Regions from separate parts of the Bacillus sp. MBGLi79 genome, predicted to be linked through region 1. Evidence: a T-box and tRNA genes for the amino acid it is inferred to sense, from the RefSeq annotation. Region 1 holds a T-box; the other holds one or more tRNA genes.
What was found. A T-box is a leader RNA that pairs with one kind of tRNA and senses whether it is charged. The one in region 1 lies ahead of thrS (threonine--tRNA ligase), so its partner is inferred to be a tRNA-Thr.
Positions count from the first base shown of each region.

Region 1 (7,403 bases):
AAAATTGCCGGACGGTACCAAAGTATGGGGGCATGGTGGTGGTATTCCCGATTTACTAACTTTGCAGGTGGAACGGAAGATGGTCAACATGTCATTTCGATAAACATCAATGTACTAGGAGCAGAAAAACATATCAAGAATATTTCAGTCTCAGAGTTTGCAGGGAAAACCAAACAGGTAGTAACCAATTAAAAAATCCCAAGTGTCATAGCAGGCGGATTAAAGAAGGGTAAACGCTGGCCTTATGCAACAGGGACAGCGAGTTACGAGGTACCGCGCGCAGTAGAACCGAACCTTTCATTTCGTATTGGAAGCATCACGAAGACGTTCACAGCGTCCGTTATACTGCAGTTGGCTGAGGAGAAACAATTAAACCTTGATGATTCGGTTGAAAAATGGTTACCGGGGATCGTACAGGGTAATGGGTATGACGGTAACAAAATTACCATTCGTCAGCTATTGAATCATACAAGCGGGATTGCATCCTATACAGATTTGAATATGACGGAATGAGACCGAGATCTCTAATACTTGATCCTTTTGAATCGGCAGTTCATTCACTGCCTCATAATAGTTAAGACAGTTACCGCATTCACACATATCCTTTATATCTTTCTCATACTGCTTTCTCGTTTCTTCCACGTCGGCTTTTATCAACCAATCGCCGACTCGAATGGTTTCGTACATCATATCCCCCTAAAAATGAAAAACCCCGAGTCTTGTTTCGGCTCGGGATTTTCCATGTCCTATTTCTGTATCACCAGTTTACTCAATGTTTAGGAAAAATATCACAAATATTCTAAAAGTTAACAGAAAATTCACAAATTAATTGTCTTCCGGAAGCAGGCTCGTTTTTAACTCATCTGAGGAACGGTCCCATAGGCCCTGATCATGCTTTTTCAGAAATTCGCCTAGTACACGCTTCGAGCTGTCGTCCATTTTATCAACGATGATTTTCCGTTTCATGGATTTATCCATCAGATTCACATGCTCAGGCAGTGACTTGTAGCCTCTTCTGATGCTTCTGTCGACCGTCATTTCACAGGCTGTTACCCCTGCGTAATAAGGGCCCTCTTCTCTTCTGTCAATCGTCACCCACACAAGCCAGTATGGTTTTCCGTTCGGAACTTCTTCTTTATTCGGGAGAAATTTAATTCCTTTTTCAACGGTGCTGCGGGCATGCATGGCGCCGATGTCTACGAACGCTTCTTTTTCCTCTACATCGACGAACACGGGAGAAATGTTATCAAGGCTGAGTGCCCCTACGCCAAAACCGCCGTGTCCGTCTGTCGGATCACTTTTGATAATATTAAACCCGATTGATTTTTTCTTTTTTTCTTCCATGAAGTTCTACCTCCTACAAAAGCGGTTGAAATATCGCTGAAAACAGCTTTAAAATCGAATCTCTTCCTGCATTAAGCAGCGGCCACAGCACGTAAGATCCGAGCGGTGTCACAAACAAAACCAAAAACACGATAAAGCCGTAGTTCTCCGCTTGCGTCATTTTGGCACGCACGCCCGGCGGAACGAGATCTTCGATAATTCGATAGCCATCGAGCGGAGGAAGCGGCAGCAGATTAAATAAAAACAAGACAAGATTCAGCTGTATCCAAATAGAAAAAAACTGATCCAATCCCGTGCTGAATGCCGCAAGCATTTCCATTCCGTACGCATGCATCAACACTAACAAAAAGAAACCGATAAAGGCAAGAATCAGGTTACTGACAGGCCCGGCTATAGATACGAGCACACCGGCAAGCCGTGGTTTCTTAAAGAAGCGGCGATTAACAGGAATGGGACGCGCCCATCCAAAGCCGGCCACCAAAATCAAAATGGTACCGAACGGATCAAGGTGCTTGATAGGATTCAGCGTCAGTCTTCCTTGTTTTTTCGCCGTATCGTCACCAAATTTGTATGCGACATAAGCATGGGCAAGCTCATGCATCGTAAACGACACAATTAGCGTGATGACGAGGTATGGCATTAAAGATAACGGATAATATAAAAAACGGTCCAAGTGAGATATCCCTCTTTCTCAAAATGCAAGAATTTACTTTATTCAGTATACTATAAGAAGCCTCTTTTTCTAAAGAGAGGAAACGAGATAAAGGAGGATTCAGCACACATGCCATACGTAACTGTCAAAATGCTCGAAGGCCGTACAGACGAGCAAAAGCGCAATCTTGTTGAGAAAGTAACAGAAGCCGTAAAGGAAACAACCGGCGCTTCTGAAGAAAAAATTGTTGTCTTTATAGAAGAAATGAGAAAAGACCATTATGCCGTTGCAGGCAAACGCCTGAGCGATATGGAATAATCTCTATAAAGCCGGCGCTTCGCGCACCGGCTTTTTCTATCTCTATTGAGCCAGCTTCGCAATAATCGCCAAGAACGTCTTCTTCTCTTCGGCTGTTAAACGTTCAAACATCCCGTCAATCAGCTGCTGGCGGTTTTCGATCATTTGTTCAGCCGCTCCCCGGCCCGATTCAGAAAGCGTAATCCATACGGTACGGCGGTCATTATTATTTCTGGATCTCTCAATAAACCCTTCCTGCTCTAAATGATTCAGAGCTGTAGTCGTGGCAGAGGGAGACAGTGTGACCTCCTTCAAAATATCCTTTATGGTGCAGCTCCCATGTCTGTATATGATCCGCAGAATAAATCCTCTTACATTATTCACGTGTTTCGGAACGGTGGCTTCATCTAATTGCTTCGTGCTTTTCAAATATTTTGTAAGTGCGTGATCCAGCAAATTTGCTTCCAGTTTGTCATGGTCCATGTCAATTTCCCCATTTCGAGATGCATTCATAACATACGAACGATATGATTTACTTATTATTTTACTGATTCCGAATAGGGAAAGTCAAAAAAGCAAAATGTGAATTCACAGCTTTTATCCTACATGCCTCGATTTTCCACCTGTTTCACAAGCTTATCTTTGAATGTCTGAAAAGAAACGTGTTCATTCTGCTGATGTCCGAATTGGCGGACGTTTACCGCATTCTCCTGCTCCTCATGATCTCCAAGCACCAGCACGTACGGGATTTTCTGCATCTGCGATTCTCTGATTTTATAGCCGAGCTTCTCATTGCGCTCATCAATGCCGGCTCTTATCCCCGCCTGCTTCAGCTTCGCCTGCACCTTTCTGCAATAATCCAAGTGTACGTGCGAAACCGGTATGATTTGAACCTGGATCGGTGCGAGCCAGACTGGAAAAGCCCCGCCGTAATGCTCAATCAAAATACCGAAGAAACGGTCAATCGAGCCGAAAACCGCTCTGTGGATGACAACGGGACGAACCTTTTCATTGTGTTCGTTGATATATGCTAAATCAAATTTTTCCGGCATTTGAAAATCAAGCTGAATTGTCGCACATTGGTGGCTCCGTTTTAGGGCATCTTTTATGTGGAAATCAATTTTTGGCCCGTAAAACGCCCCATCGCCTTCATTGATCTCATAAGAGAGGCCAAGCTCCTCAAGGACGCGTGCTAAGGCACGCTCCGACGCTTCCCAAAGGCTGTCATCGCCTAATGAATCCTCCGGGCGAGTCGAAAGCTCAACTGAATACTCGAAACCAAATGTCCGATATACCTCATCAATCAGCCGAATCGCTTCTTTGATCTCACTCTCAATCTGATCCTCCCGAACGAAAATATGGGCGTCATCCTGACAGAACGTCCGAACGCGAAGCATTCCGTTTAAAGCCCCGCTGTATTCATGGCGATGCACCTGTCCGAATTCCGCCATGCGAATCGGCAGATCCCGATAAGAATACAGGCTGTTTTTAAAGATGAGCATATGGCCGGGACAATTCATCGGCTTCATTGCAAACCTTGTATCATCTACTTCTGAGAAGTACATATTGTCGCGATAATGATCCCAATGGCCTGACTGCTCCCATAACCGCTGATTCATCATAAACGGCGTACGCACCTCATCGTAGCCGGCATTTGTTTGCAGTTCACGCGAGAAGCGTTCCAGCTCATTGCGGACAATCTGCCCTTTCGGCAAATAAAACGGCATCCCAGGCGCTTCTTCAGAAAACATAAACAGCCCTAACTGTTTGCCGAGCTTGCGATGGTCTCGTTTTGCCGCTTCTTCCAGCATATGCAGGTGCGCATCCAAATCTTTTTTCTTTTGAAACGCAACCCCGTACACCCGCTGCAGGACTTCATTTTTGCTGTCTCCCCGCCAATAAGCGCCTGATACTCTTGTCAGTTTGAACGCCTTGATCATTCCTGTAGAAGGAAGATGCGGCCCGCGGCACAGGTCAATGAATTCTCCTTGCTGGTACAGCGTGATATCCTCCCCGTGCGGAATATCCTTTAAAATCTCAAGCTTGAGGCGCTCGTCTTTTTGTGCAAACAGCTCTTCAGCTTCTTCGTAAGAAACCTCTATACGTTTGATTTCAAGGTTCTCATTTATAATGTGTTTCATTTCTTTTTCGATAGCCTCTAAGTCTCCTGATCCCAAGCTTTTCTCCAGCTTCATGTCATAGTAGAAGCCGTCTTCAATCACAGGCCCTACCCCCAATGACACTTCGCCGTACAGCCGTTTTACTGCTTGAGCCAGCACGTGCGCTGATGTGTGGCGAAGCACCTGCAAGCCTTCTTGTGAATCGAGTGTGACAATCGAAAGCTCAGCATCCTCCTCCAGCTTGAAACTGAGATCAACAAGCTTGCCGTTGACCTGACCTGCAGCCGCCTTCTTTTGCAGACTGGAACTGATCGAACCAGCTGCTTCCTTGATTGTGATGCCTTTCGGATATTCCTTGATCTGTCCGTCCGGAAGCTGAATGTGTACATGTTTACTCATTTTAAAACACTCCTTATTCATTGTTGTATATAAAAAAACACACCCGTCCCGCAGATAGGGACGAGTGTGTGATTAACCCGTGGTTCCACCCAAGTTCCCGACAAACACGATGTTGTCGGCTCGGTGCTGTAACGCAGCATAGACGGCATTGGATACTTTAGTTCCCCAATGCTGCTCAAAGGCGGTAAATGATATTCCTAAGCTGGGAAGCTCTCACCTTTTCTTTCCTCTCTGAAAACCGTAAAAATCATTCATGTCCTTTTCATCGCATATATTCAATTCATAAAAAAACACACCCGTCCCGCAGATAGGGACGAGTGTGTGATTAACCCGTGGTTCCACCCAAGTTCCCGACAAACACGATGTTGTCGGCTCGGTGCTGTAACGCAGCATAGACGGCATTGGATACTTCAGTTCCCCAATGCTGCTCAAAGGCGGTAAATGATACTCCTAAGCTGGGAAGCTCTCACCTTTCCTTCCCTCTCTGAAAACCGTAACTATCATTCATGTCCTTTTCATTGCATGTATTTAATTCATAAAAAAAAACACACCCATCCCTCTAAAAGGGACGAATGTGTTGATCATCCGTGGTTCCACCCAAATTCCCGATCAATTCAATTACACATGGTGATCGGCTTGAAGATGCTGTAACGCAGCATGACGGTATCAGATACTTGTTTTCCCCGATACGGCTCAAAGGCGGTAAGCTGCTTTCTCTGCGTTAGGAAGATTTCAGCTGTCCTTCCCTCTCTGGAAACCGTAAAAAGCATCTCATGTCCTTATCAGTGCCTGTTGTTTCAATAATTTTTTATATCTTACTATATATTCCCACAAAGCGCAATCAGTGATTTACATTTTTTCTGACGCGGCAGTCCCGTTATGGGCAGCCAGAAACAGCCATACAAGCAATGCAGCGAGGCTGTACGCCGCCCCCATCATCAAAAATGTAAACCCGGCACCGGCGTACCAAGTGGCGGACAGATGAATGATCACCCCGGTTATCGCTACGCCGACCAAAGCTCCGATTTGCCGGTTTGCATTTAACGCCGCACCGGCAATGTTCGCATGCCTTTGCCCGGCAGCCTGCATGATCACAGTTGTCATGGCAGGAACTGTAATACCGGTACAGAGGTTCATGACAGACATCAAAACCGCCAGCTGCCAATAAGGAAAATCCGGAGAAATCAGCACAAACAACAGCAATGCAATGATACAGCTGACCGCCATTGAGACAAACATAAGCTGCCCGGCTTCAAATCGATTCGCCAGACGGGCGAACAGCAGATTGCCGATCACGAAGACCGCCATCATCGGCAGCAGCTCAACTCCGGCCATGAAGGAGTTTGCGCCTCCTGCTTCCTGCAAAAAAAGACTCATCATAAACATGCCGCCAAAAAGAGCAAAATTCAGCAAAAACCCGATAAATTGGGCCGCTGAGAAACGGCCGTTTTTATATAAGGACGCCGGCAGGATGGGTGTTTTCGCAGAAATTTCCCGCAGCAAAAACAGCACAAATGTCAAAATCGCTGCAGTACATGCTAGAAGAATCACGGGCGAGCGCCAGCCCGCTGAAGGCCCCTGTATCAATGCATAGGAAAGAAAGCCGAGAGCCATCATGCCAAGCAGATGCCCGGTGATGTTCACGCGGCCGGTTTTTCCCGGGACGCGGCTGAGAATTCGGTAAGCTGAAATGAGCGCGGCAGCCCCCAACGGCACATTGATCAGAAAAATACTCTGCCAGCCTGCCAACTGTACCAGCATACCCCCAATAAAAGGCCCAAGGGCTGAAGCAGCAGAAACAAGCGCGGCCCACAGTCCAAACATTCTCGCCCGCGCCCGTTCATCAGGGTAAGAGGCAGCCAAAAGACTGAGTGAGCTTGGCATAAACAAGGCTGCGCCAATTCCCTGTATAAGACGTCCGGCAATCAGCATCTGCCCATTAAAGGATGCAGCGCATAGACAAGAGGCGAGAACAAAAACAGCTAAACCCAGGATATAGATCGCCTTCGATCCGAAACGGTCGGCCAAGGCTCCGCCCGCCAGCAGAAGTGACGCAAAAGTAAGAATGTACCCGTCCACAACCCACGTTACACCTGAAAGTGACATTGAAAGAGTGTTTTTCATATCCGCCATCGCCACATTCACAACGGTTACATCAAGAGTAGCCATGAGAAAACCCAGAGCGAGCACGATCAGTACAGATATTCCTGTTGATGAATCTGTTTTGTGTAAAGATCCGCTGTTTTTCATTGCAATTGCCCTTTCATTTGCTCGTTTATCCAATCATCTATTTTTTCAAGATCATACAATTCCCCTACTCTGTCCATGACATGCTGCAAGGACTCTTCTTTCATGAGATTGGCCCATTTATCCTCGATTTCCGCCATGACTGTCTCCAGCACACAGTTTTCACCCTCGAATACAGATTGCAGCAGACCTTTTCCCTGATACATCGAACCTCTGCCTTCGACCGCTTGATAAATATCATAAAGCGTAATGTCCGCCAAAGGCTTCGTTAGGGTAAAACCGCCCTTCGTCCCTGGCAAGGATTCTGCCAAACCTGCTTGAACCAATGTTCTCATCAGCTTCTT
Region 1 is NZ_CP026521.1:4,427,690-4,435,092, forward strand. Features, by position in the region: partial or broken gene C1T29_RS22605 (serine hydrolase domain-containing protein) at 1-483, shown strand, start outside; gene C1T29_RS22610 (hypothetical protein) at 457-687, opposite strand; gene C1T29_RS22615 (YwhD family protein) at 826-1,344, opposite strand; gene C1T29_RS22620 (site-2 protease family protein) at 1,358-2,017, opposite strand; gene C1T29_RS22625 (2-hydroxymuconate tautomerase) at 2,126-2,314, shown strand; gene C1T29_RS22630 (MarR family transcriptional regulator) at 2,357-2,776, opposite strand; gene thrS (threonine--tRNA ligase) at 2,896-4,812, opposite strand; T-box leader at 4,866-5,087, opposite strand; T-box leader at 5,119-5,340, opposite strand; T-box leader at 5,374-5,607, opposite strand; gene C1T29_RS22640 (MFS transporter) at 5,662-7,062, opposite strand; gene C1T29_RS22645 (Rrf2 family transcriptional regulator) at 7,059-7,403, opposite strand, start outside.

Region 2 (7,403 bases), 620 kb from region 1:
CTGATGTATTGCTGCTGTTATCATTCGTTGATGTATTGCTTTTTTTGGATGTCAGCTTGATTTTGGCGTTTTTCTGCCCCAAGGACCAGGTTACATTCTGAGGTCCGTTTACTTCAAGCTTCACGCTATGCTCCCCGTCCTCTAAATCTGAAACATTCACATACAATTCGATATCCGATTTTTTCAGTTTTTTTATATTCGCAGGAGAGCCTTTAGCCGTTATGTCTATCGCTTGTGATTCAGGATCAAGAAATTCAATGTTTTGTGAACTGCTCAGCCCTACAGTCTTGATAGAGACATTCTCAAACTTCTGATCCGCTTCACTATCGACTTCTATATGCAAAGTCACCTTTGACGGCGAGATTTTTTTGACGCCGTCAGGAAGCGGAATATCTGCCTCGATATCGGAATCCTTGTTAATTTTGCTTAAATCTAAGCTGACGCCATCAATAAATTCAAGAGAATCCAACACATCCTGTGAGCCGTAAACCGTTACCTCACTGGGGCTGGATTCAATTTTCGCTATGCTGACACCGTCAGGAAGGCTTCCTGTCCGTTCAATTTTAAAGGGCACTTTTTTACTTGGGCTTGTCACCGGAACGGTAATCTTGATGACCGAGGGCTCAACGTCGACAGGAAGCGCGTTTCCGTCTTTATCATAGACAGTCACTTTCGCTTCCTTTTCAATCGTTTCATCTGCGTTTTCCAAATTCACTGAAGCTTTGACAAGAGAAATATTATCGATCACATTTTTAGATCCGGTAATCTGCACATTTTTCGGACTGACAATCGGCTGCTCCGGAGAATAGCCTTTTTTCATCTTGCTTTTATTGTAGTACTCCACCTCTACAGGAAAGCTTTTGGTCGTCCGTTCCTGTATGGTCACTGTCGTAACAGACGGATTAATTGAGATTGTCAGCCCATCCGACACATTTTTGGCCTTAAGCTCAACCTTATGTGTGCCGGTTTTCAAATGTTCCATATCGGCGTATATTTCAAAGTTCTTGGTCTGCCTAGCCTTTTTCACGGCACTTGTCGAGCCTTTTATCGTGACATTAACCGTTTGCGGAACACCTGTCACGACGTAATTTTCATCATCATAATACGCTTTAACCGGAATATCGGTCAGAGTTGCTTCATCAGTTGTTGATGTCGGAAAGAAAGATTCACCCGGTTTTTTCGGAGTCGGTGCTTGGTTGCTGTTAACAGCCACATAAAGCAAGAGCGCGAAAAGCAGAGCAATGATTTTCACAGCCCAGCGGTTGTTTAAGAATTTATCCATTTTTCTTGCCCCTCCAATACCAGCGGATAGAAGAAGTGTCTCTGGTGTTTTTCTTAAACTCGGCTTCAAGCATTTCTTTCAGCGCTTCTTCTGTCAGCTCTCTGTGAAGGTCGCCGTTCTTTGCCACACTGACGCCGCCGGTCTCTTCAGACACAATAATCGTCAAACTGTCTGTTACTTCACTGATGCCGACAGCCGCTCTGTGCCGCGTGCCCAATTCTTTTGAAATAAACGGGCTTTCAGAAAGCGGCAAATAACAGGCGGCCGCGGCAATTTCATTATTCTTCATAATCACCGCACCGTCATGAAGCGGGGTGTTTGGGATAAAAATATTAATCAGCAGCTCAGAGCTGACTTTGGCATTCAGTGGTATGCCGGTCTCAATATAATCCCCCATTCCAGTATCCCGCTCAATGGTCAGCAGGGCGCCTATACGACGTTTCGCCATATAATTGATCGCTTTTGTGATGGCCTCAATCGTTTTCTGCTGCGCTTCTTCTACAGGCGTGCCGCTCCTTGAAAAAAAGCGGCCGCGGCCTAGCTGTTCAAGCGCTCTTCTCAGCTCAGGCTGAAAGATAATAATAATTGCTAAAAATCCCCATGTTATCGCTTGGTCCATCAGCCACTGAAGTGTGCTGAGGCCCAAATATTGGCTGGCCATACGAACAAGCACGATGACTACAATTCCTTTTAACAGCTGAACCGCTTTCGTGCCGCGTATCACCATAATCAATTTATATATCACATACCAAACAAGGAGAATATCAACGGCATTGCCGAGGTACTGCAAAAAAGGGATATCCTCAAAAGCCATTTCCTCGTCCTCCAAGATTTCAGTCATTTCGTATTTTGTGTTTTACGTGTTACGCATATGTACTTTACATAGCGAGCCCATTATACCACATATCGATTTAGCAAGTGAAATGTGTCAGCCGCTCAGCCCGCAAAAAAAGAGCAAAGCGGCTAACGCGCTTTACTCTTCTCCGTTCGGATTGAATGCATTGAGTACACTTTTCCCCGCAGACTTCATCTTGTACCATGTCCAGTCGAATAATTGATTGATTTCTTCAATTTGACCGGTGACTTGTCCAGCAGAGGCCATATACTTTTCGCCGTTCACGACGGTTACATCCCCGTCTATTTTGCCTTTAATAATCAGCTTGCCGTTTTTGACAGTGACATCACCTTTAACCGTCTCACCTTCCGGCACGGTCACAGTATGATTATGAACCACAAGATTCGGCTGCTTGGACACGCTGAAATTGTGGTCATTATGCCAGCTGTTAAAAAAACCTCCGCCCATCAAAATGATGAATACCGCAGCAGCTGCGATAACGGGATGGCTTCTGAACCATCTTTTCACAGAAGCTCTTTTCTTCTCCTTAGGCAATTTTGCCATGACATTAGCGGTAAAATCCGCGGGGGCTTCGACATGCGATGTGCTCCGTACGAGCGCTATAGATTTCTCCATCTCGTAAAAATGCTTTCTGCATGTCTCGCATGTCTCCAGATGTTCATTTAATACGTGTTCATCTTTTGGAAGGATATCTCCATCAAGATGCATATGCATAAGCTGCACAATTTGTTCAGGACAGCTCATTTCATCACCCCACTTAAAGATCCCTTAATTGTTTTCTAAGAGCCTCTCTGCCTCTGTGAATCCGCGTTTTCACAGTCCCCACAGGAATGTTTAGAATCTCCCCGATTTCAATTAATGAGAGTTCGTCAATATACTTTAATACGATGACTGTTCTGTATTTGTCAGGAAGCTTTAAAATTTTCTGCTGAATCGTGTTTGAGAGCTCCAGCGACACAACTGCATCTTCAGGCAAAACACCATCTGCGGCGATTTGGGAATACATGGTCAAGCCTTCTGTACCAGCCACCTCTGCATCGAGGTAATAATCCGGCTTCTTTTTGCGAATGCGGTCAATGGTCAAATTGGTCGCGATTCGATAAAGCCAAGTTGAAAATTTCCGGTTAATATCAAAACTGTCGATATTAACGTACGCTCTGATGAAAGCCTCCTGTGCAATATCCTCCGCCTCATGCACATTGCCAAGCATACGGTAGCAAAGCTGATAAATTTTATCTTTGTAAATATCTACGATGTCCGCAAATGCATCCTGGTCGCCTTTTTTGACTTGTTTAATTCTTTTTTTAATCATCATTTCCATATTTATCTAACCTCTGCCTTCACCGGTCTGTATGTATACGAGCTTCGTTTCAAAAGGTTTCAATTTTTTTATAAAATAAGTTTATCAAATTTTTGGCAGGGTGTAGATGGTAATTCGTGAATAAACTACCTTAACATATTTTTAAAATTATTATACAGACTGAACAGTTAGAAGTTGGAATGAATTTTAAAAAAGAAAAAAGACACCTTTTGGTCAAAGGTGTCTGTGACTGGGCTAGCTGGATTCGAACCAACGCATGACGGAGTCAAAGTCCGTTGCCTTACCGCTTGGCTATAGCCCAATAATGGTGGAGGGGGGCAGATTCGAACTGCCGAACCCTGAGGGAGCGGATTTACAGTCCGCCGCGTTTAGCCACTTCGCTACCCCTCCACATTAAATTTAGAAAAACAGTGCCGGCAAGAGGACTTGAACCCCCAACCTACTGATTACAAGTCAGTTGCTCTACCAATTGAGCTACACCGGCAAGATGGTGGAGGATGACGGGCTCGAACCGCCGACCCTCTGCTTGTAAGGCAGATGCTCTCCCAGCTGAGCTAATCCTCCAAATGGTGACCCGTACGGGATTCGAACCCGTGTTACCGCCGTGAAAGGGCGGTGTCTTAACCGCTTGACCAACGGGCCGTTGTGTTCTCGTCGAGCTGACAAAAGTTATTATATACAGGTCACCCCCTGTTTGTAAAGAGAAAAATTAAATTTTTTATTTTCAAACTTTTTAACTCCTTTTTTAACTGAAAAAGCCTCCCAACTAAAGTCATTTATTTTATGATAGAGACAAGCAAAGCAAGAGAGGAGAAACCAATATGATTCTAGTCAGTTCCTGCCTTGGAGGCATTGAGTGCAGATATAACGGCTCTCACGCAGCGTCTGAGAAAATCAGAAAACTCGTCGCTAAAAATAGAGCAGTCATGGCTTGCCCTGAACTTCTTGGCGGCTTTTCAACCCCCCGTGAACCCGCAGAAATCATAGGAGGCACCGGCGAGGATGTCCTCAATGGAACCGCAAAAATCGTGACAGCTTCAGGAGAAGACGTCACAGAGCTATATATGGAAGGTGCCGCGAAAACATTGGCTTACGCAAAAGAAATCAACGCCACTGCCGTCATATTAAAAGAAAACAGTCCATCTTGCGGAAGCGGCTTTATCTATAACGGCACATTCTCTGGCAAAAAAATCCCCGGCAGCGGAGTAACCGCCGCACTGCTAAAACAAGCGGGCTACCGCGTCATTTCAGAAAACCAGCTAGACGACATATTGTAAGGAGGCCACCCCATGACTCAAGACATTTCTTTATCCTTCTATAAGCCTGAACACTTGCCCGAGCTTCAATCATTCACGCTCACCAACGATGACAAACGCTTTACCTCCCTCCCGAAAGAGGTGCTGTCTCAGGCTCTGGGCATACAGGACCGATACCCGGTTGTCATCTTAAAAGACGATCTTCCAGTCGGTTTTTTCATTTTACATGCATCAAAAGAAACGCTAGCTTCCTATTCTAACAATCCATTTGCTTTACTGCTCAGCTCCCTGTCTTTAAACGCTGTGCATCACGGAAAAGGGTACGCGAAAAAAGCCATGCTTTTGCTTCCCTCTTTTGTGAGCGGATACTTTCCATGGTGCGACGAAATCATCTTGGCCGTCAATCATCTGAACATACACGCAAAACACCTTTATATGAAATGCGGGTTCATTGATAAAGGACGGCGAAGAATCGGGCCGCTTGGAGAACAGTTGATCCTTCATCATTTCTTATAGTCTTGAGTGAAATAAAATTTCAAAAATGTAAAAACATAGTTGAAATATCATAACAGAAATGAATATACTGAATATTGAGATATATCATTTTAAAACAGGGGGCATCCTCATGTCAGAATCACTAAACCTTCATCATCTTACAACGGAATCACGCAATAGCCAAACGGTTGAAATCCACAAAGCAAACACTCTCGGCATCCTCAAAATGATCAACAACGAAGATATGAAAGTCGCTGCAGCCGTTCAGGAGGTTCTCCCCGACATCAAAACAGCTGTAGACTGCGCGTATGATTCATTTCAACATGGAGGCCGGCTCATATATACAGGCGCAGGCACAAGCGGCAGACTCGGCATCATGGATGCTGTTGAATGTCCTCCCACTTACAGCGTAAGTCCTGATCAGGTCATCGGAATCATGGCTGGAGGCCCCGAAGCCTTTTTACAGGCAGCAGAGGGCATTGAAGACAGTGAAAAAGCAGGAGCTGAGGATTTAAGAAACATACAGCTCACGTCAAATGACACCGTCATTGCCATCGCAGCAAGCGGCCGTACACCTTACGCCGCAGGCGCCCTAAGATACGCCCGCGAAGTCGGAGCGCACACCATCGCCCTTACTTGCAATGAAAATTCCGTCATCAGCAAGGATGCGGACCACAGCATTGAGGTTGTCGTCGGACCTGAGGCCATTACAGGATCAACACGTATGAAAGCTGCAACCGCTCATAAAATGATTCTAAACATGATATCTACCGCTGTAATGGTAAAAATCGGCAAGGTCTACGAAAACTTGATGGTAGACGTCAACGTCAGCAACAAAAAACTAAAAGAACGCGCCATCAGCATCATCCAAATCCTTACAAACGTTTCATACGAAACAGCCAGGAAAACCCTGGAACAAGCCGATCATCACGTCAAAACAGCAATCGTTATGCTCAAAACCAGCACAGATCAGAAACAAGCAAAGACATTACTCGATGAAGCAAACGGTTTCATTGATAAAGCAATCGAAAATTACCATTCATGATAAGGAGAGAACTAGAATGGCAACAGGCGGTTTAGCGATCATCCAATCAATGAAGCATAAACTCCCTCCATCCGAGCGTAAACTTGCAGATTATATCCTAACCCATCCACACAAAGCAATCGAAAGCACCGTCAGCGAAATCAGCACCTTAGCCAATTCAAGTGACGCTGCCGTCATCAGGCTCTGCAAATCACTCGGATTAAAGGGATTTCAAGATTTAAAAATGAGAGTAGCGGGCGATCTGGCAAAGCCTACGTTTCAGGGCTACCGTGATATTGTTCCCCACGAGCCGCTGCCCTCTATTTCCGAAAAAGCGGCCGGCAATGCCATTCAAGCCATTCAGGATACTTCAGACCTGATGGACTACAAAGAACTGGAACAAGCGGTTTCTCTGCTTCTCAAAGCTCACACTGTGCATTTTATCGGCGTCGGGGCTTCCGGCATTGTCGCCAAGGACGCTCAGCAAAAGTGGCTTCGCATTCATAAACAAGCAACCGCGTTTACAGACACTCATCTTGTGGCATCTTTAATCGCAAATGCAGATAAAGACGACATCGTATTCGCCATTTCGTTCTCAGGAGAGACGCAGGAAATCATTGAACTGCTTGCCATGGCTAAGAAAAAAGGCATCACAACGATCAGCCTCACACAATTCAGTCAGACATCCGTCTCCGCACTGGCTGACGTCCCATTGTATACAGCCCATTCCAACGAAGCCTTGATTCGAAGTGCAGCCACTTCCTCCCGTCTCGCCCAGCTTTTTATGATAGATGTATTGTTTTTAGGCATGGCGGCTGAGCAATATGAAGAAACAACCAGCTATATCGATAAAACAAGAGAAGCCATACAATCTATGAGAAAAAAATAAAGCATCTTGAAGGGGAGGGGTTTTTAATGAGCAAAGAAAATAACTACCATCAACTCGCAAAGAAAATCCTCGAGTTATGCGGGGGGAAATCCAATATATCCTCATTTACGCATTGCATGACAAGGCTGCGTATTACACCTTACGATGAAAACAAAGCAGATGCTCAGGCTTTAAGAGCGCTTGACGGAGTATTGGGGGTCGTTGAGGCTGAAACCTTACAAATCATCCTCGGTACAGGAGTCGTCAATCATGTCACAACGGCTTTCTCCAAGCTCGTCTC
Region 2 is NZ_CP026521.1:230,356-237,758, reverse strand. Features, by position in the region: gene cdaR (CdaA regulatory protein CdaR) at 1-1,282, opposite strand, end outside; gene cdaA (diadenylate cyclase CdaA) at 1,275-2,096, opposite strand; gene rsiW (anti-sigma-W factor RsiW) at 2,256-2,882, opposite strand; gene sigW (RNA polymerase sigma factor SigW) at 2,896-3,459, opposite strand; tRNA gene C1T29_RS01360 (tRNA-Gln) at 3,689-3,760, opposite strand; tRNA gene C1T29_RS01355 (tRNA-Tyr) at 3,765-3,849, opposite strand; tRNA gene C1T29_RS01350 (tRNA-Thr) at 3,871-3,943, opposite strand; tRNA gene C1T29_RS01345 (tRNA-Val) at 3,948-4,023, opposite strand; tRNA gene C1T29_RS01340 (tRNA-Glu) at 4,027-4,101, opposite strand; gene C1T29_RS01335 (2-thiouracil desulfurase family protein) at 4,281-4,736, shown strand; gene C1T29_RS01330 (GNAT family N-acetyltransferase) at 4,749-5,231, shown strand; gene murQ (N-acetylmuramic acid 6-phosphate etherase) at 5,341-6,255, shown strand; gene C1T29_RS01320 (MurR/RpiR family transcriptional regulator) at 6,272-7,123, shown strand; gene C1T29_RS01315 (PTS transporter subunit EIIC) at 7,150-7,403, shown strand, end outside.
Region 2: it has a tRNA-Thr gene. The T-box ahead of thrS (threonine--tRNA ligase) is inferred to sense a tRNA for this amino acid. The anticodon was not compared.